Regions from separate parts of the Caproiciproducens lactatisolvens genome, predicted to be linked through region 1. Evidence: predicted binding sites of a transcription regulator. Region 1 holds the regulator's gene; each other region holds the start of a gene.
The links. Region 1 encodes HrcA, which represses chaperone genes, less so after heat shock. Its sites were predicted from a motif close to TGTTAGCACTCNNNNNNNNNGAGTGCTAACA; they were not measured.

Region 1 (7,638 bases):
CGGCACACCGCCGCACAGGCGAAAAAAACGGTCGCTTACGCGCAGGACGCGGGTTTTGACAATCTCTCCCTCGACCTGATGCTTGCCATCCAGAAACAGACAAAGGAAAGCCTTCTGCGCTCGATTGATTTCTGCGCGGACGCGGGGATTCAACATCTTTCCGCCTATCTGTTGAAAATCGAGCCGGATACGGTTTACGGAAAAAAGAAGGAAACGCTGTGCGTTCCGGACGACGATGAGGCGGGCGACCTCTATCTGTTCGCCTGCGAAGAGCTGGAAAAGCGCGGGTTTCACCAGTACGAAATCTCCAATTTCGCGAAACCGGGCTTTGAGAGCCGCCACAACCTGAAATACTGGCGCTGTGAGGAATATCTGGGGATCGGACCGGCGGCGCATTCGTTCATGGAAGGGAAACGGTTCTATTATCCGAGAAGCCTTTCGGAGTTTCTGAACGGCGGAGAACCCGTTCCGGACGGGGAGGGCGGCGGGTTTGAGGAATACGCCATGCTCGCCCTGCGCCTGACGGAAGGGCTGACGGACGAAGGCTGCCGCGCGCGGTTCGGCACGGAGCTTCCCGCGCGGATGCTGAAAGCGGCGAAGCTTTATGAAAAGGGAGGGCTGACCGTCTGCGGGGACGGCGGGTTCCGCTTTACGCCGCGGGGATTTCTGGTTTCCAACCTGCTGACGGCGGAGATTTTGTACAGCGGGTGAATATTCGGTAAGAAAAAACACGGAGCAGCGGCGGGCGTTTCCGTGTTTTTCGTTATATTGGCGGCCGGCTCTGAACGGATTTACAAACAGCGCGCTACCATGCCGACGGGCGGCGCAGCCCGGCGGGAAGCCTGGTATTTCTGTTGCCCTTTGCGGAGTTTATCTGCATTTGTGTCAGAAAAACACTCCTGCTTAAATCGGTATTTTTCAGGTTTGCGTCGCGGAGGTCGGCCCCTAAAAAAACAGTTCTGTCTAAACTGCAGCCTTCCAGGTCGGCTGCTATCAGGAGCGACATGCTGAAGTCTTTTCGGTCAAGGTTCGTTTTTCTGAAGTTTTTTCCAAAAAAGTCGGCCTTTTGGCGTGATGCAGGGTCTTCAGCCGAAATGCTCCCGATGATTTTTTTCAATAGATTGTTCGCTTTTGATTTGTGTCCGGCAATGCCCGCTTTCAAAAGGCTGCCGTGGGGCAATTGGGTCATTTGCTGATTTTCCCTGATAAGAGCGTCAACGGCTGCCGCCGTCTTTTCATCCGAGGTCAGGGAAGCCGCTTCTATAAGGTACCACAAAATCTGGTGGAGCTGAAAAAGGACGGAAAAGGTCTGAAAGATCGTTTCCGCCCGACCGGGGTCTGTCTTCCAGTCTCCGCCGGAGGAATCAATTTGTGTCGTTTTCTGTCCCGCTCCCAGGCATTCGTAAGCAAGGCAGCCGCTCATTTTTCTGTCTTTCAAATCGGCGTGAATCCCGCAGCGGAAATCAGGCGATAAATATTGGCAGGGCGTTCCGGCGCCTTTATCGGCCGGAAAGCCGTCCGTTTTTGCGCAGTACAGCGCCACACAGCACAGGCCGCTGCATTTTTCACAGTCCGGCTCCAAATCTTTTATCAGGCAGGAGTACTTGCCGCCGAATGGATTCTGTTCCATCGTGTCTCCATTTCCAATCAAAATCAGGGTCGTTTGATATGAAATTATTCTATCATAACTTTTGAAAAATGGAAAGCAGCGTTCCTTCGCCTGCCGAAAGAACATAAATTTACGATTTCACAAAGAGTTTACAAATACTATATTGACAATGGGGTAAAGTAATGGTAAATTATTAATTAGATTTAGCACTCGAACTATTAGAGTGCTAAAATATAAAAAGGTGAGGTGAGAGGGTTGGAGTTAAGCGAACGGAAACAGAAAATTCTGGCGGCTGTCGTTGATTTATATGTTGCGACCGGCGAACCGGTGGGTTCCAAGGCGCTTTGCGACACCCTTGATTTCACCGTGTCCTCCGCGACGGTGCGCAATGAAATGAGCGACCTTGCGGAAATGGGGCTGCTGGAACAGCCGCACACCTCCGCGGGAAGAATCCCTTCCCACAAGGGCTACCGCGTCTATATCGACACGCTGATGAAAAAGCATCCGGTCTCCAGGGAAGAGCAGCGCTATATCGACAGCCTGCTGCTGCCGAGCGCGTACGACCCCGAAAAGCTGCTGGACGGCGTTGCGCGGGCGCTGGCGGGAATGACCCGGTTCGCGGCCGTTTCCACCACGCCGAGCGGAAGCTCGGCGGACATCCGCGCCATTCAGTTTGTGCAGACCAGCCGAAGGACCGCGATGGCCATTCTGATGACCTCCGCGGGCACCATGAAAAGCCGCGTTTTCCACTGCGATTTCGATATTACCCCCGAAATCCTGCGCGTGTTTTTCAGGGTGCTGAACGAAAAGCTGGTCGGGCTGCCGGTTTCCACCGTTACGCCGGCGTACATTCAGTCCCTTGCCGCGTCCCTGGGAAACATGACGATGCTGATGAGCGACGCGCTGATGGCGGTGCTGGACGTGGCGCAGGACACCATGCAGACGGAGGTCTGTCTGGACGGGGAAATGAACCTTTTGTTCTGCAGCGAGCTGGGGCAGGCGGGTATCCGCCGCATTATGGATTTCCTCTCCCGGCCGCAGGAGCTTTCCCGCCTTCTGATGCAGCAGACCAACAGCATGAAGGTGCTGATCGGTCAGGAAAGCAAGCGGCCCGAGCTGAGCGAGTCCAGCGTGGTGGTCTCCCGGTACTCGGTCGGCGGCAGGGACGCGGGCGCGATCGCCATTATCGGCCCTACGCGCATGAACTACGGGAAGATCATTTCCAATATTGAATATCTCTCCGGCTCCGTCGGAAGAATGCTGACAGAGTTATTGGATATGGAATAGAAAGGGGTCACTGTTTTGGAAAAAAACCAAAAAGAACAAGTGGATAAAAAGCAGACGAAAGCTTCCGGAACGCCTGAAAAAACCTCTGCGGGCAAGCCGGAGGAAACCTCTAAGGCAGAGAAAGCCCGCGCCGGGGAGACTGCGGCGGCGGAAAATCCGGCCGGACAGGAAAAACCGAAGGACGGCGCGCAGGCTCAGCTGGAGCAGGCGCAGGAGGAGCTGAAAAAGCAAAAAGAGCTTTTGCTCCGCACAGCCGCGGAATACGACAACTACCGCAAACGCACGGAACGCGAAAAAACGGCGGTATACGCCGACGCGACCGCCGCTGCGGTCACGGAGTTTTTACCCGTGGCGGATAACCTTGAACGGGCGCTGAAGCAGCGGGACTGCACTGTGGAGGACCTTCGCAAGGGGGTTGAAATGGTCGGCACGCAGCTGAAAGGGGCGCTCGCAAAGCTCGGCGTGACCGAGATGGGAGAAGCCGGGGAAGCCTTTGATCCGGATCTTCACAACGCGGTTTCCCACGTGGAGGACGAAAACGCCGGGGAAAACACCATTGTACAGGTGTTCCAGAAGGGCTACAAAATCGGGGATAAGATCGTGCGCCACGCGATGGTGCAGGTCGCGAACTGATTTGGTAATTTTCAAAATTTTTCATAGATTGATTTTTCAATTTCAAAACTTATTTTTTGGAGGTAAACAGTATGTCAAAGACAATAGGCATAGACTTAGGCACTACCAATTCCTGCGTTGCGGTGATCGAGGGCGGCGAGCCGGTCGTCATTGCGAACGCGGAAGGCGCCAGAACCACCCCTTCCGTTGTTGCTTTTTCCAAAACGGGCGAGCGTATGGTCGGTCAGGTTGCGAAACGTCAGGCGATTACCAATCCGGACCGCACCGTGTCTTCCATAAAAAGAGAAATGGGTTCCAACTATAAGGTCAATATCGACGGGAAAAGCTTTACTCCTCAGGAAATTTCCGCAATGATCCTTCAGAAGCTGAAGGGCGACGCGGAAGCCTATCTGGGAGAAAAGGTCACTTCCGCGGTGATCACCGTCCCGGCGTATTTCACCGACGCACAGCGCCAGGCGACAAAGGACGCCGGTAAGATCGCCGGACTGGATGTAAAGCGTATCATCAACGAACCGACGGCTGCCGCGCTTTCCTATGGCATCGACAAGGGCGAGGACCAGAAGATCATGGTTTACGACCTTGGCGGCGGTACATTCGATGTTTCCATTATTGAAATGGGCGACGGCGTGCAGGAGGTTCTGGCCACCGCGGGCAATAACCGCCTTGGCGGCGACGACTTCGACAAGCGCGTCATGGACTGGATGACTTCCTCCTTCAAGGCGGAAACCGGCATTGACCTTTCCGGCGACAAGATGGCGATGCAGAGGCTGAAGGAAGCCGCCGAAAAAGCGAAGATCGAGCTTTCCGGCATGACCTCCAGCTCGATCAACCTGCCGTTCATCACGGCGGACGCCTCCGGCCCGAAGCACCTTGACCTGACCCTGACCAGGGCGAAGTTCAACGAGCTGACCGCGGACCTTGTGGAAAAGACCATGGGCCCGGTCCGTCAGGCGCTTTCCGATTCCGGGCTGAAGATCGAGCAGATCAACAAGGTTCTGCTGGTCGGCGGTTCCTCCAGGATCCCCGCCGTGCAGGACGCTGTCAAGGGCTTTACGGGAAAAGACCCGTTCAAGGGCATCAATCCGGACGAGTGCGTCGCCATCGGCGCGGCGATTCAGGCCGGCGTGCTGGGCGGCGAGGTCGAAGGCCTGCTGCTTCTGGACGTTACCCCGCTGTCCCTCGGCGTGGAGACCATGGGCGGCGTCATGACCAAGGTCATCGAGCGCAACACCACCATCCCGACCAAGAAGAGCCAGATTTTCTCCACCGCGGCGGACGGCCAGACCCAGGTTGAGGTCAACGTCCTGCAGGGCGAGCGCGAATTCGCCCGCGACAACAAGCAGCTCGGCCTGTTCAAGCTGGACGGCATTGCCCCGGCACCGCGCGGAATCCCCCAGATCGAGGTTACCTTTGATATAGACGCCAACGGCATCGTCAACGTATCCGCCAAGGATATGGGCACCGGCAAGGAGCAGAAGATCACGATTTCCTCCAGCTCCAACATGAGCAAGGACGACATCAACAAGGCTGTTCAGGAAGCCGAGAAATTCGCGGCGGAGGATAAGAAACACCGTGAGGAAGTCGACCAGAAGAACGAAGCCGAGAATATGTGCTATGCGGTTGAAAAGCTGATCAAGGATAACGGCGACAAGATCGACGAGTCCGACAAGACCGACCTGAACGCAAAGGTCGCTTCCCTGAAAGAGGCCATCTCCGCAGGCAATGTCGACGATATGAAGGCAAAGTCGGAAGAATTGCAGAAGGCGATGTACGCGGTCAGCGAAAAGCTCTACAAGAATGCGGCGCCGCAGCAGCCGGCAGACGGCCAGCCCGTACCGCCGCAGGACGCGAACGGCGGCAACGTGTACGACGCGGAGTACAAGGATGTAAACGACGACAACAAAAAGTAATCTCCGGCTTGCTTTTTACAATGAATAACGATTCATGAAAGATGAATGACTGTGGTGGCCAGCTCTTCGTTTGGGGGAGCTGGCAATCATGGGTTGAGCGGCAATTTCAGCAATAACAGTAAAATGCATTTTGAAGGAACGCCAAGGGACTCTTCCTCCTTCATTTATTCATTTTTCATTATTTTAGGAGTGATTTGGTTTGGCTGATAAAAGGGATTATTATGAAGTAATGGGCGTGCCGAAAAATGCCACGGACGAAGAGATCAAAAAGGCTTACCGTAAGCTTGCGAAGCAGTATCACCCGGATTTAAACCCGGGGGACAAGACAGCCGAGGCAAAATTCAAAGAGGTAAACGAAGCATACGAGGTGCTTTCCGATAAGGATAAAAAAGCGCGCTACGACCAGTTCGGCCACGCGGGCGTCGATCCCAACTTCGGCGGCGGTACGGGCGGAGGGAGCCCCTTTACCGGCGACATTGATCTGGGCGACATATTCAACAGCTTTTTTGGCGGCGGTTTTGGCGGCGGCTTTGGAGGCCGTTCCGCCAGCCCGAACGCGCCGCGGCGCGGCAGCGACACCGAGGCGACGGTAAACATAAGCTTTGAGGAAGCGGCAAAGGGCTGCCGCAAAAATATATCCTACCAGAAGATAGATACCTGCAGCGACTGCGGCGGCACCGGCGCAAAGAAGGGGACCTCCGCCAAAACCTGCCCGAACTGCGGCGGAACGGGACAAGTGCGCATCAGCCAGCGCACGCCGTTCGGCGTGGTACAGACCAGCAGAAGCTGCGACCGCTGCGGCGGGACCGGAAAGGTGATCGACAATCCCTGCGGAACCTGCGGCGGGACCGGACGGATACGCCGGCAGAAAACGATTGAGGTCAACATCCCCGCCGGGATCGACAACGAGCAGATTCTCAGCGTAAGCGGACAGGGAAACGCCGGAACCAACGGCGGTCCGGGCGGCGATCTGCGCGTGTATGTCAATGTGCGGCCCCATCCCATTTTTGAGCGTCGCGGCAACGACATCTGGTGCGAGGTGCCGATTACCTATACCCAGGCGGCGCTCGGCGCGGAGGTCGTCGTGCCGACCATCGACGGCCGCGTCAGCTACCATGTGCGCGAGGGCACACAGCCCGGCGACGTATTTAAGCTGAAGGGCAAGGGCATCCCCCGGATCGGCGGGCACGGGCGCGGCGACCAGTTCGTGCGCATGACGATTGAGGTGCCGAAAAACCTGACCCAGCGGCAGAAGGAAATCCTGCAGGAGTTCGACAATGTCGCCGAGGAAAAGAACTATCAGAAGCGTAAGAATTTTATCGATAAGATCAAGGATATGTTCGGCGAATAAAATTATCAGGGGCCTGCCAGGCGGCGGGCCCTTTTTGTCGGCCTGCTTATTGCCTAACCCCCTGCCTCCCTCTTAGAGGGAGGCGGCGCGCCCGGCGCGACGGAGGGAGTTCCCCCAGGAATAACTGCCTGTGAACATCACCGTAGGCGCTTCCTGACCGGAAGGTCCGCTTCCCGACCGCATGGTCCCTCACCGGGAGTCAAAACTTTCGGACTCTGTATTGAACGGCGGATTTCCCGCATAGAATGGAAACAGGCAAAGGGAAACCGGGCTGCGGCGAAACACGCCGCGGCGGTCAGATGAGGAGGGCGGTCCTATGGAGTATTTCGGCTTGTTTTTTCTGGCGGTCATCGTGGAAGGGGTCATTACCTATATCAACCAGTTCTTTGTCAAAGGGGTCCTGAAATGGGAAATGGTCTTTTCCATCCTGCTGGGCGTATTCGTTACTGTCGCCTACGGGGTCGACATGCTGGCCATGGTGGGGATGAAAACCTCGGTTCCGCTTGTCGGCAGCATCCTGACGGGGATCCTCGTCAGCCGGGGCAGCAATTACGTGTTCGACCTGGTCAAAACCCTCACTTCCGGGCGCGGAGGCATGAAAACCTCCAAATAGAAAACAGCATGGAGTTCAGCCGGACTCCATGCTGTTTCTATTTTGGCGCAGGATTCGGATTGTTTGTCCGGCCCAAGAGATAGTCGGTGGAAGTATGGTAAAAATCGGCCAGAGTGAGAAGATGTTCCACAGGAATGGTCTGATATCCTCTTTCGTATCGGGAATAAACCGTCTGACTGATCTTTAGGAGCGCCGCGATATCCCTTTGCAGCAGATCCCTGTCGTTGCGCAAATC
Region 2 (7,638 bases), 1.2 Mb from region 1:
GAATACCCCGGACTTTCAGCCGTTTGGGATTCAGGTTCAAAATGTCGCGGCGGCAAAGCAATGCATTTACGCGCCGTACAACCTGACCACTACCCCGCAGCAGATTTCGGGCGTGCGGTTTATCAACGATGCGTTTATCCGCTCCGGCGCTCTTTTCGGCACCGGTCAATACAATTTTTACGCATACGCCCTGTCGGAAGAGGCGACCCGGTCCACTCCGTGGAGTATCCTTTTATCGCTGGCCCCGAATTCCCTGCTCCGGACAAGGGGCGCGGCAGATTATTTAAACGCGCAGAGCAGACTGGACAGTCTGAATTCCACTAATATTGCGGATTATTACAAAAGCACGCTCCCCGACCAACTTCTGAACAGACTGGATGGGGAAACCAAAACCTTTGTCAGCAAAGAGCAGGAGTACCGCCTGTTTCTGTACGACAAATATACGCAGCTGCCGCAGGGTACAAGAGAAGAAATATTGAGCCTGATGAAGCAGGACGAGCGGCTGAACGGATTCTTTGTACAGGACTTAGCGAGTTCCTACTCTTATTCGTCCGTAGACAGCATTGCCAACGCAGTCAAGCGCTATCTGAGCGACCACTGCTACTATACCCTTTCGCCGAAAAAACCGCCGAAGGGCAGGGACTTCGCCGACTATTTCCTGTCGGAAAGCCACGAGGGCTACTGCGTCCATTTTGCCACCGCCGCCGCCGTCATGCTGCGGGCCATGGGTGTTCCGGCCCGCTATGCGGAGGGCTATATCGTCACGACCGGGGACTATCTGAACGCGGGAAGCGACGGCTGGGCGGATATCCCCGACAGCCGGGCGCACGCCTGGGTGGAGCTTTATTCCCCCGGGCTGGGCTGGCAGCCGTTCGACGTCACGCCCGGTTTCAATCCGGCCCGGAATCTGACGCAGGACAACAATCCGGTGAATCAGTCCCCGGTTCTTAGCGCAGAATCCGGCAATCCATCCGCGGAAAGCGCCGTGCAGAGCGAGCCGGAAACCGCTTCCTCCCAGCCCGCGCAAACCGAATCGTCTCCATCCGCGAGCTCCGCCCCCGGCGCGGGGCCGCAGGAAAACCCGGATCTGAGCAATTCCACTTTGCCGCTTGTCCTTATCATTGCTTTGATTGCCCTTCTGCTTGCCTGTACGGCGTTAAAGCGCAGAATCGCATTAGCACACCGTTTGAAATTATTTGAGCACACAGACGTCAACAGGGCCGCAATCGCGGTCTATGCCTATCTCACAAAACTCACGGAATACGGCGGAGAAATCAGTGAGGAAATCGGCGGTCTCGCGCTGAAAGCCCGGTTCAGCCGTCAGGGAATCACGGAGAAGGAACGAAAAAGGATGACGGACTATGCGGAACAAACGGCACGCGAATGCTATGGACGACTGCCGAGGGCAAAGCGCTTCGCATTCAAGTACCTGGACAATTTAATTTAGCCGCGCAAAACGGTCAAAAAGCACCGGGATTGGATGGATATTCCGCTCCCGGTGCTTTCGCTTGTAAAATAATAATTACAGCATTTCCAGTTGATTCTGCAACAAGATTACGTTTCTCCCCCGCCTTCGGCGGGAGAGAAACGTGTTTTGTCCCGCAATCTGATATGGAATTGCTGTAGCTATTTTTGTGATGATATTCGTCGGTGTTTATTTTGTCATCAGGCCGCAGATCTGATTGGAAAACGCGACCGGGTCGTCGATGCTGACGCCCTCGATCAGCAGCGCCTGCGTATACAGCAGGGAGGCGTATTCCTTTAAGGTGTCCTGATCCTTTTCGTAAAGCTCTCGGAGCTTCGCGAAAACCGGATGGTTCGCGTTGATTTCCAGCACCCGCTGCGCCGTGACCTTTTCATCCGTCGGCATGGCGTTGAGCACCTTTTCCATCTCGATGGAGATCGCGCCGTCGGTGGACAGGCATACCGGATGCGTTTTCAGCTTCTGCGACAGGATCACCTGTTTGACCTTGCCGTCAAGAGCATCCTTCATAAAGGTCAGCAGGTCCTTGTTCTCCTCCACCTGCTTTGCGGCTTCCTTCTTTTCCTCCTCGGTTTCCAGCCCCAGGTCGTCGGCGGAAACGGAACGGAACTCCTTGTCATCGTACTTTATCAGCATCCGCAGGGCGAACTCGTCCACATTGTCGGTCAGATAAAGGATTTCATAGCCCTTGTCCTTCAAAGCCTCGGTCTGCGGGAGCATATCCACCTTATCCGTGGTTTCGCCGCAGGCGTAATAAATATATTTCTGGTCCTCCTTCATACGGGAAACGTATTCCTTGAGCGTGACCAGCTTCTTTTCGCCGGAGGAGTAGAACAGCAGCAGGTCCTGCAGGACATCCTTATGCATGCCGTAATCCTGATAAATACCGTACTTCAGCTGCAGGCCGAAATTCTTGAAGAATTCCTCATATTTTTCGCGCTCGTTTTCCAGCATCGTTTCCAGTTCGGACTTGATTTTCTTTTCCAGACGTCCGGCGATGATTTTCAGCTGGCGGTCATGCTGCAGCATTTCGCGGGAAATATTCAGCGAAAGGTCCTGAGAGTCGACAAGGCCGCGTACAAAGCTGAAATAATCCGGCAGCAGGTCCGCGCACCTGTCCATAATCAGCACCCCGTTGGAGTAAAGCTGAAGGCCCTTTTCATAATCGCGGGTGTAGAAATTCATCGGCGCCTTGGCGGGAATGAACATCAGGGCGTTATAGGTTGCGGTGCCCTCGGTGCTGGAATGAATCACCCTGATCGGATTGACGTAGTCCATGAATTTGCTCTTGTAAAATTCATTGTACTCGTCTTCGGTGATCTCATTTTTATTTTTCCGCCAGATGGGGACCATGCTGTTCAGCGTTTCGTTTTCGGTATAGGTTTCGTATTCATCCTTGCTGCCCTCTTTCAGACGGCTTTTTTCTACGTCCATCTTAATGGGGTAGCGGATGTAATCGGAATATTTCTTGACAAGGTTCCGGATGGTATAGGAATCGAGATACTCGTCGTAATTGTTGTCGTCCGTATTCGGCATGATCTTCAGAATGATTTCGGTGCCGTGGCCTTCCTTTTCGCAGGGTTCCATCGTGTAACCCGCAGTGCCGCTGCTTTCCCAGCGGTAAGCCTCTTCCCCGCCGTACGGCTTGCTGACGACGGTTACCTTTTCGCTGACCATGAACGCGGAATAGAAGCCCACCCCGAATTGGCCGATGATTTCAATATCTTCCTTCTGCTCGTTTTCTTTTTTAAAATTCAGAGAGCCGCTCTTGGCAATGGTGCCGAGGTTGTTTTCCAGTTCCTCTTTCGTCATGCCGCAGCCGTTGTCGGTAATGGTCAGCGTGCGGTTTTCTTTATCCGGAATAATCTGAATGCAGAAATCATCCCGGTTCAGTCCGGTGTCGCCGTCGCTCAGCGTCCGGTAATAAAGCTTGTCAATGGCGTCGCTGGCATTGGAAATCAGCTCGCGCATAAAAATTTCGCGATGGGTATAAATGGAATGAATCATCAAATCCAAAAGGCGTTTGGATTCCGCTTTAAACTGTTTTACTGCCATAATCAACCTACCTCTGTCCATCAATTTTAGCACTCTCTTGTTTTAAGTGCTAAAAGTATTTTAATACAAGCCCCTAAAAAATGCAAGTAGGTGAATTGTTAATTTTTTGTTGCGGGCGGCGCATTATGGCTCCGGAACATAGCTGTGGTCGACGGTAAGGACCACAAAATAGGTCGGGTCGAGCTTACTGATCTCCTCCGTAATCCGCCGGGTCAGCTCGCTGTCGCTCATGGGGAACGCGAAGGAAACGCAGACGTCAAAAATCAGGTTGGAGTGGGTGGTGCCCCACACCACACGGAAATCATGCATGCTGATTTCCGGAGAAATCCCTTTGATGATCTCCATAACCTGCTTTTTCAGTTGGTTGGTGCGCTCGTCGTCCGTCACAATCGGGTCAAGGTGGATCACGAGGTGGATTCCCTTCTCGCTGAGAAAATCCCGTTCGATATTGTCGATGATATCATGGCTCACCATGATATCCTGTTCGGCGGAGACCTCGCAGTGAACGGAGGCAAAGCAGCGCATGGGGCCGTAATTGTGGACGTTCAGATCGTGAATCCCCAGAATCCCGTTGTAGCTCATGATTTTGGCGTAGATTTCGTCCACCAGTTCCTTGGTAGGGGCCATCCCCAGAAGCGGATTGCTGGTTTCGACAATCAGCCGGACGCCCGTAATCATGATGAGCAGGGCGACGATCACACCCATGTATCCGTCAAGGTTAAAGCCCGTAAAATAGGTGATGAGGATACCGGCCAGCACGGACAGGGTGGAAAACACGTCGTTCAGGCTGTCCGCCGCGTTGGCGGAAACGGTGGTGGAGCCGATGGTGCTGCCGACCTTTTTATAGAACAGGCACTGCCACAGCTTGATCAAAGCCGACAGAACCAGCACGCCGATGGAAACCAGACTGAATTCGGCGTCCTCCGGGTTCAGAATTTTATCGAAGGAACTCTGAACCAGCTGAAAGCCGACCATCAGAATGGCAAACGACACAATCAGGCCGGAAAGATATTCAATGCGCGCGTGGCCGTACGGATGCTCCTCGTCTGCGGGCTTTCCCGCCATCTTAAAGCCGACCAGAGTAACGATGGCCGAGCCGGAATCCGACAGGTTGTTGATGGCGTCCGCGGTGATCGCGATGCTGTGAAAAAGAATCCCCGTTGTGATCTTCATGAGAAACAGCAGGATATTCGTCACAATCCCGACCGCGCCGGAAAATTTCCCGTAGCGTTCCCGCACCTTGCTGTCATCCGTTTTCTGATAATCCTTCACAAACAAGCGAATTAAAAACTGAAACATAGCTACACCTCAAAAAGGCTGCCTCCACAGCAGTCGATTGCCGTAAACAGCGGAAAATCCTCTATCTGCAGCTCTTTCACGGATTCACAGCCAAGGTCCTCAAACGCAAGGACCTTGACGGAACGGACGCATTTCGCCGCAAGCGCCCCCGCGCCCCCGATCGCGCACAGATACACCGCCTGGTTGCGCCGGATAGCGTCTACTACCTCTGAAGAGCGTCCGCCCTTGCCGATCATGCATTTCAGGCCCAGATCCAGCAGGCGGGGCGCAAACACATCCATGCGCGAGGAAGTGGTCGGCCCGCACGCGCCGATCGGCAGGTGATCCGGCGCGGGTGTCGGTCCGGCGTAATAAATCGCGGCGTTTTTCAGCCCGAACGGGAGCGGCTCCCCCTTGTCAAGCATGGCGAACAGCCGCTTATGCGCGGCGTCGCGCGCCGTGTAGACCGTGCCGCTCAGCAGAATCCTGTCGCCCGCGCGCAGCGTTTTGGCGGCCTGTGCCATATCGTTCGTATGAATTTGCAGTCTGTCCATGCTAACCTCACAACTATCAGAATAGGGAACTGTATTACAGTTCCCTATCAATTTATTTTATTCTCATTTATTATAGCATATACCGGAATCAATTAAAACATATTTTTCTTTCTCAGTATCAAATAGGCAATCCCCATACAGACCAGGGAAAGCGATACCGGGAACCAAAAATTCGTCAGCGGAATCCCGCTCACATTCATGCCGTAAACACCCGAAATAACAGTCGGGATGGAAATCAGGAGGGTAAGGGAAGCCAGAACCTTCATGACGATGTTCAGGTTGTTCGAGATCACGGAAGCAAACGCGTCCATGGTACCGGACAGAATGTTGAGGTGGATATTCGACATTTCGATTGCCTGTTTTACTTCTATCAGCACATCCTCGACCAGATCCTGATCGTCGTCGTAAAGCTTGACGACGCGGCCGCGCATGATTTTTTCAATGGTAATTTCATTTGCTTTGAGCGAAGAAGAAAAATACACCAGGGATTTTTCAATATCCAGAAGCTGGATCAGCTCGGAATTCTTCATGGATTTGCGGAGCTCGCGCTCCACAAAGTTGCTGATCTTATCGATCTGTTTTAAGTATTGCAGATACCGTGACGCGACGCGCAGCATAAAAAGAAGGACAAAGCGGGTTTTCATGTTGGTCTGAACGCCCTTGACAACGTCCTCCGAAAATTCATTGATAATCGGGTTTTCTTTGGTGGAAACGGTGATCACGTTTTTTTCCGTCAGAATAATGCCGACCGGCGTGGTGGTATACGTAATATTTTTACCGGCCTTTTCAATCACCGGGATATCGATGATGATCAGCGTGCTCTCGTCCTCCTTGTCGATATGGGAGGATTCCTCTTCGTCCATGGCCGCGCGGAAGAAATCCGGTTCAATCTGAAAGTCGGCAATCAGACTGTTGATTTCCTCGTCGTCCGGCGCCACGCAGTTAATCCAGCACCCGGGTTCACAGGAAGGAATCGGCGAGATGTGACCGTTGATCGTCTTGTAATAGGATAGCATTGCGCTCATCTCCTTTATGAAATTGAATGAAGTGTCGACTTAAAGGGTCAGGTTTCACAATGCCACCCCCAGTATGTTCAAATTTGGATGTCTTTATTCCAAAAGCTATTATAGCACAATATCAGGAGATTACAAGAGCAATCGGGGTATTTTGAGCAATATTTGTTCAAATCTGTTCTAAAATGCTCTACATGGCTCATTTTGAATGAATTAGGGAAATTCTAACCGGATTTTATCGTGCATTTTTGATAGAAAGCAAAAACGGCGGATACGTTCCCGTATCCGCCGGAAGGCCGCTATGTACTGTTATTTGCGGTTGAAAATCGACATGATGTCGGTGAAGTCCTCGTCGTCGATCGGGGTGGGCTTGCTGACCGGCTTTGCGGGCTCGTCCCGTTTGGCGTCCTGCTCCGGTTTGTCCGAAGGGAAAGCCGTTCCGTTGGTGGTGGCAAAGCCCGTGGCGATGACCGTAACGCTCATTTCGTCGTCCATGTTTTCATCGAACGCCGCACCCCAGATAATGTTGGCGTCCTGATGCGCCTGCTCGGCAATCATGGAGGAGGCTGTCTCAATTTCATCCAGACCGATGTCCGGCGAAGAGGTAATATTGATAATGACGCCCTTGGCGCCGTTGATGGCGGTTTCGAGAAGCGGGCTGGAAATCGCCATATTGGCGGCGGTTTCCGCTTTATCCTTGCCGGAAGCCCTGCCCACGCCCATGTGCGCGTAACCGGCGTCCTTCATGACCGCGGTAACGTCCGCAAAGTCCAGGTTGACAAGACCGGGCAGCTTGATCAGATCCGAAATGCTCTGTACGCCCTGACGGAGAACATCGTCGGCAATGGAGAAAGCGTTGATAAGGGTGATGCGCTGTTCGCTGACCAGCTTCAGTCTTTCGTTCGGGATGACAACAAGGGAGTCCACATGCTCGCGCAGGGCGGTAATTCCGCTTTCGGCCTGCTCCATACGGCGCCGGCCTTCAAAATCAAAGGGTTTGGTCACAATTCCGACGGTCAGCACGCCCATGTCGCGCGCAATCTCCGCGACGATCGGCGCGGCGCCGGTGCCTGTCCCGCCGCCCATACCGGCGGTGATGAAAACCATATCGCTGCCCCTGATGGCGGCCGCGATGGCTTCGCGGCTTTCATCCGCGGCCTTCTGCCCCATTTCCGGCTTGGAACCCGCGCCCTTTCCGTGCGTGACTTTTTCCCCGATCTGTATTTTCTGTGTGGCCTTGGAACGGTAAAGCGCC
Region 3 (7,638 bases), 1.3 Mb from region 1:
CAGCGAAACCGCTTTGGGCAGCAGCTTCCATTCCGCCTGTTCCATCACCCTGCGCTGGAGGATTTCCGGCGTATCGCCCGGCAAAACCTCCACCGCCTTTTGCAGAATAATCGGCCCGCCGTCGCAGACCTCGTTGACAAAATGCACGGTCGCCCCCGTTACCCTGACTCCCTTGGCAAGCGCAGCCTCATGGACCTTCAGTCCATAGAAGCCTTCTCCGCAGAACGAGGGAATCAACGCCGGATGGACATTGATGATTCTGTTTTCATAGTGCCGGACGACCTTTTCGCCGATAATGGTCATAAAGCCCGCAAGGACGACCAGATCGATTTCGTACCGGCCCAGAATTTCCAAAAGGGAGCGGTCGTAGTCCTCCTGCGCCGCAAAGCTCTTTCGGAGCAGGATTTCCGTAGGAATGCCCGCCTTTTCCGCGCGCTGCAAGGCAAAAGCATCCGCCCTGCCGGAAATGACAAGCGCCAGCTTTCCACCGCTGAGCTCGGACCGGTTCCGGGCGTCAATCAGCGCCTGCAGATTTGTTCCGCCGCCGGAAACCAGAACAGCGATGTTCAGCATAGGATGACACCTTCCCCGCCGGAAACCACGCTTCCGATCACATAGGCATGCTCGCCCATGGAATTCAGTTCGGCGACCGCGGTATTGGCCTGCTCTTTGGAGACAACCATGCACATGCCGATCCCCATATTAAAAGTATTGTACATTTCGCGCTCCGGGATATTCCCCTGCCTCTGCATCATGGAAAAAACTGGCAGCTTCGGCAGGGAAGCCAGTTCGATTTTAGCCGTCGTGCCGGGCTTGAGCATACGCGGAATATTTTCAAAGAATCCGCCGCCCGTAATGTGGGAGACCGCCTTGATGCCGACTTTTTCCATCATCGCCAGAACCGGCTTCACATAAATTTTAGTCGGAGTCAGGAGCTCTTCCCCAAGGGTATGTCCAAATTCATTGATCTGCATATTGATATTTTTCTCGCTGATATTGAAGATTTTACGGACCAGCGAAAAGCCGTTGGAATGAACGCCGGACGACTGCAGCCCGACGATCGCGTCGCCGGCCTCAATTTCGGACCCGTCAATGATGCGGTCCCTGTCGACCATCCCGACGGAGAAACCCGCCAGATCGTATTCGTCCATAGGATAAAAGCCGGGCATTTCCGCCGTTTCCCCGCCGACCAGCGCGCAGCCGGACTGCACGCAGCCGTCCGCGACGCCCGATACGATCTGCGCAATCTTTTCCGGATAGTTTTTCCCTACCGCGAGATAATCCAGGAAAAAGAGCGGCGTTGCCCCGCAGCAAACGACGTCGTTGACGCACATTGCCACACAGTCGATCCCGATCGTGTCATGCTTGTCCATTAAAAAAGCAATTTTCAGCTTTGTGCCCACGCCGTCCGTGCCGCTTACAAAAACCGGCGTCTTCATCCCGGAAAGATCCGGCTGGAACAACCCGCCGAAGCCGCCGATTCCCGAAACCACGCCCGGGATTTTGGTACGGGCCACATGGTTCTTCATCAATTCGACCGCTTTATATCCGGCGGTAACGTCGACTCCGGCCGCTTTATAACTTTCGCTGAAACTTTTCATGTCCGATCCTCCCAATATTTTCTCACAGTTCCTGAACCTTCGCCTGCAGCGCTTCATCCTTCTTCGCAACGCCCTGAGCCATTGCCTGTTTCATTTCCCGCAGCTTTGCGGCCAGCGTTTCGTCCGAAAGGGCCAGCATCTGCGCCGCAAGAATCGCGGCGTTATCCGCGCCGTCAATCGCCACGGTGGCAACCGGAATCCCGCCCGGCATCTGCACCGTCGCCAAGAGGGCGTCAAGCCCGTCGAGAGTGGAGGACTTGACCGGAATGCCGATGACCGGCAGGGTGGTGTGCGCGGCAAGCACGCCCGCCAGATGCGCCGCCTTCCCCGCCGCCGCAATGATTACCCCGAATCCGTTCCCAGCGGCGGAACGGGAAAATTCCGCGGCTGCCTGCGGCGTTCTGTGCGCGGACATCACATGTACTTCCATCGGGATTCCAAACGCTTTCAGCCGCTTCACAGCAGCCGAGACGACCGGGAAATCACTGTCGCTTCCCATGATGATCGCTACTTTTTTATCTGTCATCATTACACTCTCCTATCGTTTTCCGTCGGTCCGGAGCAATAAAAAACAGGCTGCACCATGAGACGGCACAGCCTGAAGCCATTATAACATCCGGAATATTGGCGCAGCTTGACAGTAAACAATTCCAGTTCCCTTGAACCTATAAACGGAAGATACTGTCATTGCATTTCCCTCCGACAACACATAATGTATCTATTGTAGGTGATTCCGACAATAAATTCAATAGCTGTATCAGCCAAAAAATTTTTTTGTACAGTTATCACGCGCAGAGCGGCTTATCGTATTGTAATTTGTATAGTATGACCCTGCTTATTCCGCAGCAGCACCGGCATCATTCGCCACCAGTTCCTTCAGAGATGTGGCAAGGCCCGCAAAAGACTGGATGTTGGACGGAATAATAATCTTCGTGGCTTTTCCGTCCGCGACTTTTTCAAACGCTTCCAGGCTCTTGAGCGCAATGACGCTGTCGCCCGGATCGGCCTCGTTCAGAAGCTTGATACTGTCCGCATAGGCCTGCTGCACCAGCATGATCGCCTGCGCCTCGCCCTGCGCCTCACGGATTTTTGTTTCCTTTTCCGCGTCCGCGCGCAGAATCGCGGATTCTTTCTCGCCCTCCGCAATCAGGATGGCGCTGCGCTTTTCGCCTTCCGCGGTCAGAATCTGGGCACGGCGCTCACGCTCGGCCTTCATCTGCTTCTCCATGGACTCCTGAATCTCCCTCGGCGGAATGATGTTTTTCAGTTCCACGCGGTTGACTTTGATGCCCCACGCGTCGGTGGCTTCGTCAAGGATCGTGCGGATTTTGGTGTTGATGACGTCGCGGGAGGTCAGCGTATGGTCCAGCTCCAGATCGCCGATGATGTTTCTCAGCGTGGTGGCGGACAGGTTTTCGATCGCGGAAATGGGCCGCTCCACACCGTAGGCATAGAGCTTCGCGTCGGAAACCTGAAAATACACGACGGTGTCGATCTGCATGGTAACGTTATCCTTTGTGATAACGGGCTGCGGCGGGAAGTCAATGACCTGTTCCTTTAAAGAAACCCTTTTTGAGATTTTGTCGATAAACGGGATTTTAAAGTGAAGGCCGGTCGTCCAGGTGCTGTTGTAAGCGCCGAGGCGTTCCAACACATACACGTGCGCCTGCGGCACGACCTTGATATTGCTGATTAAAATAATAAGGACAATAATTGCAAGCGCGACCAGAAAGATACCCGCCAGATTGATTCCCATTCTATTCTTCCTCCTTCATTCCGTTATGTACCGTTACAATCAGTTTAACCCCTTCGATTGCTTTGATCCGTACATGTTTTCCGATTTTTATGACCGAACCGTCTTCGCTTCGCGCCGTCCAGACGCTGCCCAGAACATTCACCTGTCCTACGCCCAGGGTATTGTTAATTTCGGCTGTCACAATGCCGTCCTTTCCAATATAGCGATCCGCATTGGTCTCTTCTTTCTTGAAATTCATCAGTTTTTTTACCAACGGCCTGGTGCTCACCAGCGTAACGGCGGTTACCACCACAAACACCACCGTTTGGGTCCAAAGCTCGGCTCCGCAGAGGTTTGCAATCAGGGCGCCGACCCCGCCTGCAACAAACCAGATGGAAACCAGCTGAGCGGTAGAGCCTTCGACAACTGCCGCGACAATAATCACCGCGAGCCAAAAGTAAGGCAAATATGTCTCCATGTTTTCACTCCTTCCGGTGTTGCATCTATCTTACCACAATTCCAATATGAAAACAATAACGCCAAATCGTCAAAAAAGACGGTTTCGGCCCGTTTTTTACCGGGCGGATAAGTCCATCCCCCCGGCCCGGGTTGAGGCTGAGTAAGCCGGGCCGGCTCTCGCCTGGCCGGTCCGTGGATGAACAAACAAGAAAAAGACGGGCGCCCAAAAAGCGCCCGTCCTTTGAAATACTGTTATTTACGATTAATACATGCCGCCCATGCCCGGGTCCGCCGGCATAGCGGGAGCCGGAGCGGGCTCTTTTTTGTCCGTTACCAAAGATTCCGTGGTGAGCACCATGGCCGCTACGGAAGCCGCGTTCTGCAGTGCGGAACGCGTTACCTTGGTCGGATCCACAATACCGAAGGAAATCATATCGCCGTACTCCTCGGTAAGAGCGTTGAAGCCGTAGTCGACCTTGTCGGCATTCTTGATGTGTTCCACAATCACAGAGCCTTCAAGGCCCGCGTTCGCGGCGATCTGGCGGATCGGCTCCTCAAGGACTTTCAGGATGATCTTGGCGCCGGTCTTTGCGTCGCCTTCGCTGTCCTCAACAACCTTTTCCACAGCCTTGTAGGTGTTCAGCAGAGCAACGCCGCCGCCCGCTACGATACCTTCTTCCACAGCAGCCTTTGTTGCGGCAAGAGCGTCTTCAATGCGGAGCTTCTGCTCTTTCATTTCCACTTCGGTTGCCGCGCCGACTTTGATAACGGCTACGCCGCCGGAAAGCTTGGCAAGACGCTCCTGCAGCTTCTCGCGGTCGAAGTCGGAGGTTGTGGTCCCGATCTGGGAACGGATCTGGGATACCCTTGCTTTGATCTCATCCTTATTGCCGGAACCGTCGACAATAATGGTGTTCTCTTTGTCCACCTTCACCTGGCGCGCACGGCCGAGCTGCTCAATCGTGGTCTCCTTGAGCTCCAGTCCCAGCTCTTCGGAAATAACCTGACCGCCTGTCAGAACGGCGATATCGCGAAGCATGTCTTTTCTTCTGTCGCCAAAGCCCGGAGCCTTTACACCGACACAGGTAAAGGTGCCGCGCAGTTTATTCAGGATCAGGGTGGTGAGAGCCTCGCCCTCGATGTCCTCTGCAATAATGACCAGCTTCTTGCCGGACTGTACGATCTTTTCCAGAAGCGGAAGAATTTCCTGGATATTGGAAATCTTCTTGTCCGTAATCAAAATATATGCATCATCAATAACGGCTTCCATTTTTTCCGTGTCTGTTACCATATAAGGGGTAATATAGCCGCGGTCGAACATCATGCCTTCTACGACCTCGGAGTATGTCTCGGCCGTTTTGGATTCTTCCACCGTAATGACCCCGTCGGAGGTCACTTTCTCCATTGCTTCGGAAATCAGCTTGCCGATAAAATCACTGGAAGCGGAAATCGTTGCAACACGGGCGATGTCCTCGGAACCGGAAACCTTTTTGGAATGATCCGCCAGAGATTTTACGGCAGCGTCAACGGCCTTCTGTACGCCTTTGCGGACCTCCATCGGATTGGCGCCCGCGGTTACGTTTTTCATGCCCTCGCGGATAATGGCCTGCGCAAGCAGAGTCGCCGTGGTGGTACCGTCGCCGGCAACGTCGTTTGTCTTTGTCGCGACTTCCTTAACAAGCTGAGCGCCCATATTTTCAAAAGCGTCTTCCAGCTCGATCTCTTTGGCAATGGTGACACCGTCGTTGGTAATGAGGGGAGCGCCGAATTTTTTGTCGAGAACGACGTTCCTGCCCTTCGGGCCAAGGGTGATTTTCACTGTATCAGCAAGCTGATTAATACCGCTTAAAAGCGCTTTTCTGGCATCCTCGCCGTAAATAATCTGTTTAGCCATTGTTTATTTCCTCCAATATCAATTTATGATGTCTGTCAATTACTCTACGACTGCAAGAATATCGCTCTGGCGTACGATGGTAAATTCCTCACCGTCGATCTTGATTTCGGTTCCGGAATACTTGCTTGTTATGACTCTGTCGCCTTTTTTCACATACATTTTAATTTCTTTGCCGTCCACGACGCCACCGGGTCCTGCCTCGATCACATCCGCAATCTGCGGCTTTTCCTTTGCGGAGCCGGCAAGAAGAATCCCGCTCTTCGTGGTCTCCTCGGCTTCTTCCATCTTAATTAAAATTCTGTCTGCCAATGGTTTAATAGTCATAATATGTCCTCCTTCAAATAATTGATTTGTTTTAGCACTCATATCCCCAGAGTGCTAAGATATATTTTATATACTTATGTTCGGAAAATCAAGTGCTTTTTTCTAAAAAACTGCAATTTCATAAATTATTTACAATTATTGTGAATTTTTTGGATTTTTAAACCGGCACAATAAAATTAACCGCGTTCGGAACCACCTCAAAACGAAGATTTCTGATTGTGGCGCATTCGCCGTCAAAATTGGCGACGGCCAGATTCGGCGCTGTGATTTCCATTTTCTTTCCCCGGCAAAAGGTCAGTAGGCTTTTGAATTTCTCGGATTCCAGGTGCCCGCCGTTCTTGTATATTTTAATCAGCGGCGGAATCTGATACACGGGCGGCTTTTTGATCAGCACAAAATCCAGCAGCCCGTCGTCCGGAACAGCCTGCGGCGCGCCGCAAAAGCCCCCGCCGTAATACTTTCCGCTGCCGGCCAGAGCAAACAGGTAAGTGCCGTCAAACCTTGCGCCGCCGTCGATCAGAATCTCCAGCGGTTCGCCCAGCCTGCCGACCAGTACTTTTGCAAGAGCCAGATTATAGGCCATGGGCCCGCTGATAAAGGGAATGTCCTTGAATTTCACCATTTCAAAAGCGACCCTGGCGTCCAGTCCCACAGAGCAAAGGTTAATGGAATACTGCCCGTTGGAATGAATCATATCCACGGGGCGGGAGTGTGCTTTCAACTGCTTTTTCAAGGATAAAAAGTCTGCGGGCTTCCCAAAGGTTTTGATATAGTCATTGCCGGAACCGCATGGAAAAATTCCCACCTCGGCATTTTTTCTCCCGATGGCGCCGGCCGCCGTCTCGCTCAGCGTCCCGTCTCCTCCGATGGCGTAAATCCGGACCGGGTCCCCTTTCCCGCTCTCTGTTTCCGCAAGCTCGGTGGCGTGCTTCGGCCTCTCGGTGAGATAACAGGAGAACTCGATTCCGTTCGCGTCCAGATATTCGCGGATAGCGGGAAAAACGGTATCATAAGCATTCTTTTTGCCGGCGACGGGATTCACAATAAATACATACCGCATGATAGCCTCCAGCCGAAATGATTTGAGGAAGGTTATTTAAAATACATGTAGTATTGGCATTTAATCATACCGTTGTAAAGCTTTCTGCGCCGGTCGGCCTTGCGGCCGAAACAATCTTCAAAGGTATCGTCCGGGCTGATAATGGAGTAGCTCCATCCGTGCCTGCGTTCAAAGACGCTGCCCATGACCCTATAAAGCTCTTCCGCCTGACGAATGTCCAAAAGGCGCTCTCCATAGGGCGGGTTACAGATCACGCAGCCGTATTCGCCCACCGGCGTGAAATCCTCTATCCCCCGTTTTTCCGCATGAATCTGGGAGATAACCCCGGCTTTTTTCGCGTTCTCAAGCGTGAGCGTGACCGCCGCGCCGTCAATATCGTAGCCGTGAGCGGTAAACGGAGCGTCGCGCAGGACCACACTCTGCGCGCGTACCTTTTCCTTCTGCCAAAGGCTCTTATCGATACAGTCCCAGCGTTCGGCGGAAAAATGACGCTGCAAACCCGGCGCGATATTCAGCGCGTACAGGGCGGCCTCGATCAGAAGAGTGCCGGAACCACAGAACGGAT
Region 4 (7,638 bases), 690 kb from region 1:
CTGTCTTCCCGAATGCCCGACCGGCGCGATCCGGATCATTGAGCGCGAAGCCGGGGAGTACGATCAGGAAATGGTAGACGCCAAAATGAAACAGAAGGCAGCCCGGCCTCCCTTCGGGGGATGTCCGTCCGTGCGCATGAAGACGTTTGACCGCTCGCCCGCCCCGGCCCAACCGGAGACTCCGGTCCGGTCCGCGGCTCCGGCGGCCGCCCGTTCGGAGCTGCGCCAGTGGCCGTGCCAGCTGAAGCTGGTCGCGCCGAACGCCCCGTATTTTGAAAACGCGCACATCGTCGTCTGCGCGGACTGCACGGCTTATGCCTGCGCGAATATTCATCAGTTTATGAAAAATAAAATTACGTTAATCGGCTGCCCGAAATTGGACAACATAGATTACAGTGAAAAGCTGACGGACATTCTGAACCTGAACGACATTCAAAGCATCACCGTGGTGCGTATGGAAGTGCCCTGCTGCGGCGGAATGGTCAACGATGTGAAAACCGCTCTGCAGAATTCCGGGAAAATGATCCCGTGGCGTGTCGTTACCGTCGCTACCGACGGTGAAATATTAGAAAACTAATTGAAGGAGGAAAAGGAAGATGTTTTGTTTTCAGTGTGAACAAACCGCCGGAGGAACCGGATGCACCAAAATGGGGGTCTGCGGCAAAAGCAGCGTGACCGCCGATTTTCAGGATGAGCTGACCGGCGCGCTGGTCGGCCTGGCCAAAGCGGCGGGGAATTCGGGCAGGACCAAAAAATCGGATGAACTGATTCTGCGCGGCCTGTTTATGTGCATTACCAACGTGAATTTCGACAATGAGGCAATCGAGGCTCTTACCGCAGAGATCAGGAAGGAAAAGAATTCGCTGACGCCCGGCTGCGCTGCCTGCGGCTCAAAATGCGGCGGCACCGACGACCTTGATCTAAAACAGCTTTGGAACAGCGGCGAGGATGTCCGTTCGCTGAAATCCCTGCTTCTGCTCGGTATGAGAGGAATGGCGGCGTACGCGTATCACGCCTATGTGCTGGGTTATACCGACGACGAGGTGACCGGCTGGTTCTACAAGGGGCTGACGGCGATCGACTATGAGCAGGACCTGCCCCGGCTTCTGGAGCTTGTGATGGAGTTCGGCCGGGTGAACCTGAAATGCATGGCTCTGCTGGATCGGGCCAATACGGAGTCGTTCGGCAATCCCGTGCCGACCGAAGTGAGCAATACGATTGAGAAAGGCCCGTTCATTGTTGTTTCCGGCCACGACCTTTCCGATCTGAAACAGCTTCTGGAGCAGACAAAGGACAAAGGGATCAACATTTATACACACGGCGAAATGCTGCCCGCGCACGGTTATCCCGAACTGAAAAAGTATCCGCACCTGAAAGGCAATTTCGGTACCGCGTGGCAGAATCAGCAGAAGGAATTTCTCAATGTCCCGGCGCCGTTCCTGTTTACGACAAACTGCCTGATGCGCCCCATGCCGGCCTATGCCGACAGGGTTTACACGACCGCGGTGGTCGGCTATCCCGAAATGCCCCACATCGGCGAAGGGGACGGTAAAAAGGATTTCGGCATCGTGATCGAAAAAGCGCTGGAGCTCGGCGGATACGAGCAGGACGTGCATATGCCCGGCATCAACGGCGGAGAAAAGCTGATGACCGGCTTCGGCCACAACACCGTGCTGTCGGTTGCCGACCAGGTGATCGGGGCGGTGAAATCCGGCGCCCTGCGCCACATTTTCCTCATCGGCGGATGCGACGGCGCAAAGCCCGGCAGAAACTATTACACCAAGCTGGTGGAGCTTACCCCGCCGGATTCTGTCGTTCTGACCTGCGCGTGCGGAAAGTACCGCTTCAACGACCTCGACATGGGAACGCTCGGCGGACTGCCGCACATCATGGATATGGGCCAGTGCAACGACGCCTACTCCGCGATCAAGGTTGCGGTCGCCCTTTCGGAGGCTTTCGGCTGCGGCGTCAACGACCTGCCGCTGTCCATCGTGCTTTCCTGGTATGAGCAGAAAGCGGTCTGCATCCTGCTGACCCTGCTGTCGCTCGGCATTGCCAATATCCGCCTGGGCCCGACGCTTCCCGCGTTTGTATCCCCGAATGTGTTTAAAATACTGGTAGAGAAATTCAACATCATGCCGATCACCACACCCGAACAGGATCTGGCCGCCATGCTGAAATAGGAGGTACCGTATGCAAAAAAATTATATTAAAAATATCGATTTTGCAACCGCGCTCACTCTGGCGGAGCTGGTAACCTATCAGCCGGGCCAGGTCGTCAGCAAGACGCTGGCGCAGAACCCGGCGGTCAGCCTGACGCTGTTCGCTTTTGACCAGGGGGAGGAGATCAGCTCCCACGAGTCGAACGGCGACGCGATGGTCATTGCGCTGGACGGAGAGGGCGAAATTACCATCGGTTCCGAGAAGCATCTTCTCAAAGCCGGACAGACCATCGTCATGCCCGCGAAAACGCCCCACGCGGTCTATGCTTCCCAGCCGTTCAAAATGTTTCTGGCAGTCGTGTTCCCCGATTGATCCTTCCTCCGTCAGGACCGGCCTTTCGGTGATTTCGTGTCGCCCGAGGGCCGGTCTTTCTTTTTCCTAAAACAGGATTTTTCCCGTTCCAATCGGATATTTTGATTAATTTTAGCACTCTAACAACAAGAGTGCTAAAATTAATAATTTGGTCATATTTTATATGATTATTTTTCACAATCATTGGATATAGTAAGAATTGTTAAAGGAAGTAAGGCTTCCGGAGAACAAAATCAATATATGGAGGTTTTGATGATGTTTGATTTAATGCCGTTTGGACGCAGGGAAAACAACTTGTTCAGCTATTTCGACAATCTGGAGAAAAACTTCTTCGGCGATCTGTCGCAGAGCTTTTCCGCTTTCCGTACGGATGTGATCGATAATGGCGACAAGTATTTGCTGAAGGCGGAGCTGCCGGGCTTCAAGAAGGAAGATATCAAGATTGATATCGAGGGCGACAGGCTGACCGTCAGCGCGGAGCACAAGGATGAGACCGAGGAGAAAAAGGAAAATTACATTCGCAAGGAGCGCAGGTACGGCGCGTTTTCCCGCAGCTTTGATATTTCCGATGTCAAAGCCAATGAAATTTCCGCGGAGTACAAGGACGGAATTCTGGAGCTGAGCATGCCGAAGGTGGAAACCGTGGTGCCCGAAAGCCACAGAATAGAAATCCGCTAAAAGCGAAGACCAAAAGGGCCGGCCGGGGAAGATCCCGGGCGGCCCTTTTCGTCTGTTTTACGGGCCTTTTGCTCTGTCTGTGGAGCCGTACGGCAATTGCTTTCCCCTGCTGATTTTGATATAATGGAAACAATGAAAAGAAGATTGTCCGGGGGCGTAAAGGAATGAATCAAATTAAAATACTGCACTGTGCCGACCTGCATCTCGGCGCGGAGCTTACCTCGCTGGGGAGCAAAGCGGGCCAGCGCAGGGAAGAAATGCTGATGACGTTTGACAGGATCGTCTCCCTCTGTAAAGAGGAAGGCGTGGAGCTGCTTCTGATCGCCGGGGATTTTTTTGAAAGCTCCGGTACGGACGCCGCGACGGTCCGTTCCGTAAAAAAAACACTGTCCGAAATTCCGGAAACGGCGGTTGCCGTTGCGCCGGGGAACCACGACTATCTTTCTCTGGATTCCCCGTACGCCGACCCGGACTGGCCGGCAAACGTACATATTTTTCAGTCCGGCTTCGACTGCTTTGAGCTGCCCGGCAAGGGCGTGCGCGTGTGGGGGGCGGGGTTTGCGGGAACCTATGTCACGGAACCCCTGCTGGGGGAAATCGGCGCGCCGCAGGACGGCCTGCTGAATATCTGCGTCCTGCACGGAGACCTGGTCGCCGAGAACCAGTCGAGCAATTACAACCCGATCACCCCTTCCCGGATCCGTTTCAGCGGCATGGATTACCTTGCGCTCGGCCATATTCATATGCGCACCGAAATCCTGCGCAGCGGAAGGACCGCTTACGCCTACTGCGGCTGCCCGGAGGGCAGGGGGTTCGACGAGCTGGGGGAAAAGGGCGTCTATATCGGCACCGTGAGCAGGGACAGGCTTGACCTCGCTTTCCGCCCTGTGTGCCGAAGGAAAAATTCAGAGGTCCGCGTCGATATCGGCGGGGTTTCGGCCAACAGCGAGGCGGCGGCCGTCGTCCTTCATACGCTGCAGCGGCAGTTTGGGGATACGTATGCGGACAATCTTTATAAAATCATTCTGGAGGGCGCGCTGGACGCTTCCTTTTCGCCGGACTGCGCCGCGATTGCGGCAAGGCTGGAAAGCGAGCTGTACTTTGTGAAGCTCCGGGATGAAACGCGTCTGCGGGCCGATCTGACCGCACTGTCCAAGGAAACCTCCTTAAAGGGGATTTTTGTCCGGCGCATGCTGGAAAAAATCGGCGCCGCGGCGGGCGAGGCGCAGAAGCAACAACTCCGGCGCGCGCTCGATATCGGTTTAAAAGCGTTTGACAGCGAGGTAAAGCTGAATGAAAATTAACAAAATTTACATTGGACACTTCGGCAAGCTGAGAGAGTATACACTCGATCTGACGGACGGCTTCCAAATCCTCTACGGAAATAACGAGGACGGCAAAAGCACCGTCATGGCGTTTATCAGAATGATGTTTTACGGTTCCGAGGGCAGGAGCGGCGACCTTTCCAAAAATATGCGGAAAAAATATCAGCCGTGGGACGGGGCCAAAATGTCGGGATTTCTCGAATTTGAGGACAACGGGACCGTCTATCGGCTGGAAAGGCTGTTCGGCGCGTCCAACGCGACGGATAAAATCAGCCTGTGGAATACGGCGACCGGGGAAAAAGAGAAGATCGCCAGCGGTACCGACCTGGGTCAGCGTTTTTTTGGAATCGGGGCCGCGGCGTTTGAGAAAAGCGTCTTTATCGGGCAGGCCGGGAGCATGGCCGGTGCGGACAGGGACGATGAAATCACCCAGAGGCTTTTAAACCTGGTCTCCACCGGGGATGAAAGCGTGTCGCAGAAACGGGTGGAAACCCGTCTGCAGGCCGCCATGAACGAGCTGAAATCCAAAAGCGGCAGAATCGGCGTGCTGGATAAAGGCTATCAGCAGCAGGAACGGCTTGCTCAGGAGCGGGCGGCGGCTCTGGCGGACGAGGAAGAAAAAAAGCGGATGGAGCGCCGGTACGCCGAGCTGAACAAGAAGAAAGAAGCTTTGGAAAAGGAATATCGGCATTCCGTAGCCCGGTCCGCTTTGCAGGAAAAGCTCGTCCGGCTTCAGAATCTGGACAAAATCGTCCAGAAGCAAAAGGAGCTCGACGCGCAGATCAAAGAATACGGGGAGAAATCCGGGCTCCTTACTTCGGGCGGCACTGCCTTTGACGAGGAATTCGTTCATAACGCAGAAGAAAAAATCACTCAGGTCCAGTCTCTTCAGCAGCTTCTGGAGGAGAGAAGCAGAAATGTCCGCGCCCTGGAACGGGAGGACCCGTCCCCCGGCGGGCCGGTTGAGGAAATTTCACCGGCGGTGCCGGAGGAAGTCAAAAAACGGGAGCAGGAGCGTGCGCAGCTGCAGCAGGACATTCTTGTCCTTCGGGAAGCCGTCCGCGCCGCCGCCGAAACGGAGAAAAAACGGTCGGCTCTGGCGGAAGCGGAAAAAGCGCTGCAGGAGCAGCTGCAGCAGAAGCAGGAGCGGGAAGACGCCTGCAAAGAGGCTGCTCTGGAGCTGGAGGAAGCGCGGCGGTCCTGCCAAACCTGCCGGGAGGATCTTGACCGGAAAAAGAAAGAGCTTGCGCTCGCCGGACAGCGCAGGGAAAGCGCAAATACCGCGTATCAGGCCGCCGGGCAGCATTTGAAATCCGTACAGTCCCTTTCCGCGCAAAAGATGGAAACGGCGCAGGAGCGGCTGAAACAGGCCGGTACTCCCCGGCAGGTAATGGTCAACGAAAATGCCGGTCGTGAAATCAGGAAAGGGCTGCTGATCGGGGCGATTCTGATCGCCGCCGCATCGGTTGCACTGGGTGCCGCTCTGTCGCCCGTCTGCTTTGCCGGTCTGGCCCTCGCCGGAGTAACGGCGGTTTTCTCCTTTGGAAAGACTAAAATCAGGACCGTGGCCACGACGGTCGTGGACGAAGCCGAAGCCGCGGCGGCAAAAGCAAATCTGGAAAGCGTGCGTCTTGCCGCGAAACGTGAAACGGAAGCAGCAAAGCGGGCGGAAGAGGAAGCCGCGGGCGAATGGCAGGCGGCCTCGGCCGGAGAACAGCAGGTGCGGAAATCGGCCGCACAGGCGGAAGAGCTCTGCCGTATGGCGGGGGAGCAGATGTCCGCAGCGGAACGCAGGAACCGTGAGCTGGAGCTGAAACTCGGGTTTCTCGATGAAAAGCTCGCCGACCTTTCAAAGGATGTGCGGGAAAAACGCGCGGAGCTCCCGGCGGACGGCCCGGAACAGCGGACCGGTCTTCCCGCTCTGCGGGAGGAGCTGAACGCGAAAACGGCCCGGGAAGCGGCGCTTGCGGACGGGATACGGTCTCAGCTTCAATCGCTGGGGTGCCGGACGATGGAGGAGCTTCAGGACAAGCTGATGCGGTTCCGGAGCTTTCAGGCGCGGGCGGCCATGAGACGGGAAAATCTGGACAGGGCGAAAGAAGCCCTGACTCAGGCGCGGGAAAACCTTCGGGCGCAAACCGCCGCCCTCCTTTCCTTTATCAGCGCATACCGGCGGGTCTCCTCTTTTGAGGAAGCGGCGGGCGCCGTGCGGGAGCTGAAAAATCGGATGGAGGAGCTCCGTTCCATGCGGCAGAAAATCGAAAGCCAGTCGGAATCCCTAAAGGAGCAGGGACAGGGGAAGCCCGCCGAACAGCTTGAGCGGGAAGCCGGGGAAGCGCGGGAAGAGATTCTCAGCGCCTGCGCGGGGCGGATGCCGGAGCCTCTGGACGGTCCGGATGCGGAGAATCTTAAGCGCCTCAGCGCCGAATGCCTTGAGCGGCTTCAGCAAACAAGGGAAGAACTGATTCAGACGGGTTCCGAAATCAAAAACCGGTTCGCGGGGAAAAAGAATGTCAGCGAGCTGGAAGAAGAGGCGGAGGAACTGCAAAAAGAAATTGCGGAAAGGGAATCGGAGTATCAGTGCCTCAGCCTTGCAAAAGAAACGCTCACGGAGGCTTTCAATGAAATCCGCCGGAGCTTCGGCCCCCTTCTGAACGAAAAAACCGCCCGGATCTTCAGCAGCGTCACGGGCGGAAAATATCAGAATGTGATCGTTTCAAAGAATTTCGATATCAGCGTGCAGGACGCGGAAAACGCGGTTTCGCACGAATGGCAGTACCTGAGCAGCGGCACGATCGATCAGGCGTATTTCGCGCTCAGGCTGGCGGTCGCGGAGCTGCTTTCGGAAGAGGGCCCGAAGCTCCCGCTGCTGCTGGACGACGTTTTTCTGCAGTACGACGACGAACGGACGGGACAGGGCCTGAAATTCCTCGCCGATTATGCCGGAAACGGCGGCGGCGCCCAGATCATCCTCTTCACCTGCCATCAAAATATTGCGGAACTGGCCCGCCGGGAAGGCCTTTTCGCCGTGACGAAAAAGATCGGCCAAACCGTATCCGCGTGATATTTTTAAAAAAACCGGTATGCCGTTTTTTAATGA

Region 2: a site for HrcA is predicted at 3,563-3,593, ahead of htpG (molecular chaperone HtpG). Genes of this name have one in related genera too.
Region 3: a site for HrcA is predicted at 6,043-6,073, ahead of ACRQV7_RS08480 (co-chaperone GroES). Genes of this name have one in related genera too.
Region 4: a site for HrcA is predicted at 2,645-2,675, ahead of ACRQV7_RS11405 (Hsp20/alpha crystallin family protein). Genes of this name have one in related genera too.

Annotation. Positions count from the first base shown of each region.
Region 1 is NZ_CP195750.1:3,020,709-3,028,346, reverse strand. Features, by position in the region: gene hemW (radical SAM family heme chaperone HemW) at 1-711, shown strand, start outside; gene ACRQV7_RS14930 (pentapeptide repeat-containing protein) at 806-1,630, opposite strand; gene hrcA (heat-inducible transcriptional repressor HrcA) at 1,865-2,896, shown strand; gene grpE (nucleotide exchange factor GrpE) at 2,912-3,529, shown strand; gene dnaK (molecular chaperone DnaK) at 3,601-5,439, shown strand; gene dnaJ (molecular chaperone DnaJ) at 5,639-6,790, shown strand; gene ACRQV7_RS14905 (hypothetical protein) at 7,107-7,403, shown strand; gene ACRQV7_RS14900 (helix-turn-helix domain-containing protein) at 7,441-7,638, opposite strand, start outside.
Region 2 is NZ_CP195750.1:1,027,656-1,035,293, reverse strand. Features, by position in the region: gene ACRQV7_RS05040 (transglutaminaseTgpA domain-containing protein) at 1-1,447, shown strand, start outside; gene htpG (molecular chaperone HtpG) at 1,655-3,538, opposite strand; gene ACRQV7_RS05030 (cation diffusion facilitator family transporter) at 3,662-4,837, opposite strand; gene ACRQV7_RS05025 (FumA C-terminus/TtdB family hydratase beta subunit) at 4,840-5,370, opposite strand; gene ACRQV7_RS05020 (magnesium transporter CorA family protein) at 5,463-6,386, opposite strand; gene ftsZ (cell division protein FtsZ) at 6,693-7,638, opposite strand, start outside.
Region 3 is NZ_CP195750.1:1,714,436-1,722,073, forward strand. Features, by position in the region: gene purN (phosphoribosylglycinamide formyltransferase) at 1-573, opposite strand, end outside; gene purM (phosphoribosylformylglycinamidine cyclo-ligase) at 567-1,601, opposite strand; gene purE (5-(carboxyamino)imidazole ribonucleotide mutase) at 1,624-2,130, opposite strand; gene ACRQV7_RS08465 (SPFH domain-containing protein) at 2,437-3,357, opposite strand; gene ACRQV7_RS08470 (NfeD family protein) at 3,359-3,814, opposite strand; gene groL (chaperonin GroEL) at 4,058-5,689, opposite strand; gene ACRQV7_RS08480 (co-chaperone GroES) at 5,729-6,013, opposite strand; gene ACRQV7_RS08485 (diacylglycerol/lipid kinase family protein) at 6,171-7,073, opposite strand; gene ACRQV7_RS08490 (THUMP domain-containing class I SAM-dependent RNA methyltransferase) at 7,106-7,638, opposite strand, start outside.
Region 4 is NZ_CP195750.1:2,334,862-2,342,499, reverse strand. Features, by position in the region: gene ACRQV7_RS11420 (ATP-binding protein) at 1-577, shown strand, start outside; gene hcp (hydroxylamine reductase) at 597-2,183, shown strand; gene ACRQV7_RS11410 (cupin domain-containing protein) at 2,194-2,535, shown strand; gene ACRQV7_RS11405 (Hsp20/alpha crystallin family protein) at 2,788-3,213, shown strand; gene ACRQV7_RS11400 (metallophosphoesterase family protein) at 3,378-4,517, shown strand; gene ACRQV7_RS11395 (AAA family ATPase) at 4,507-7,602, shown strand.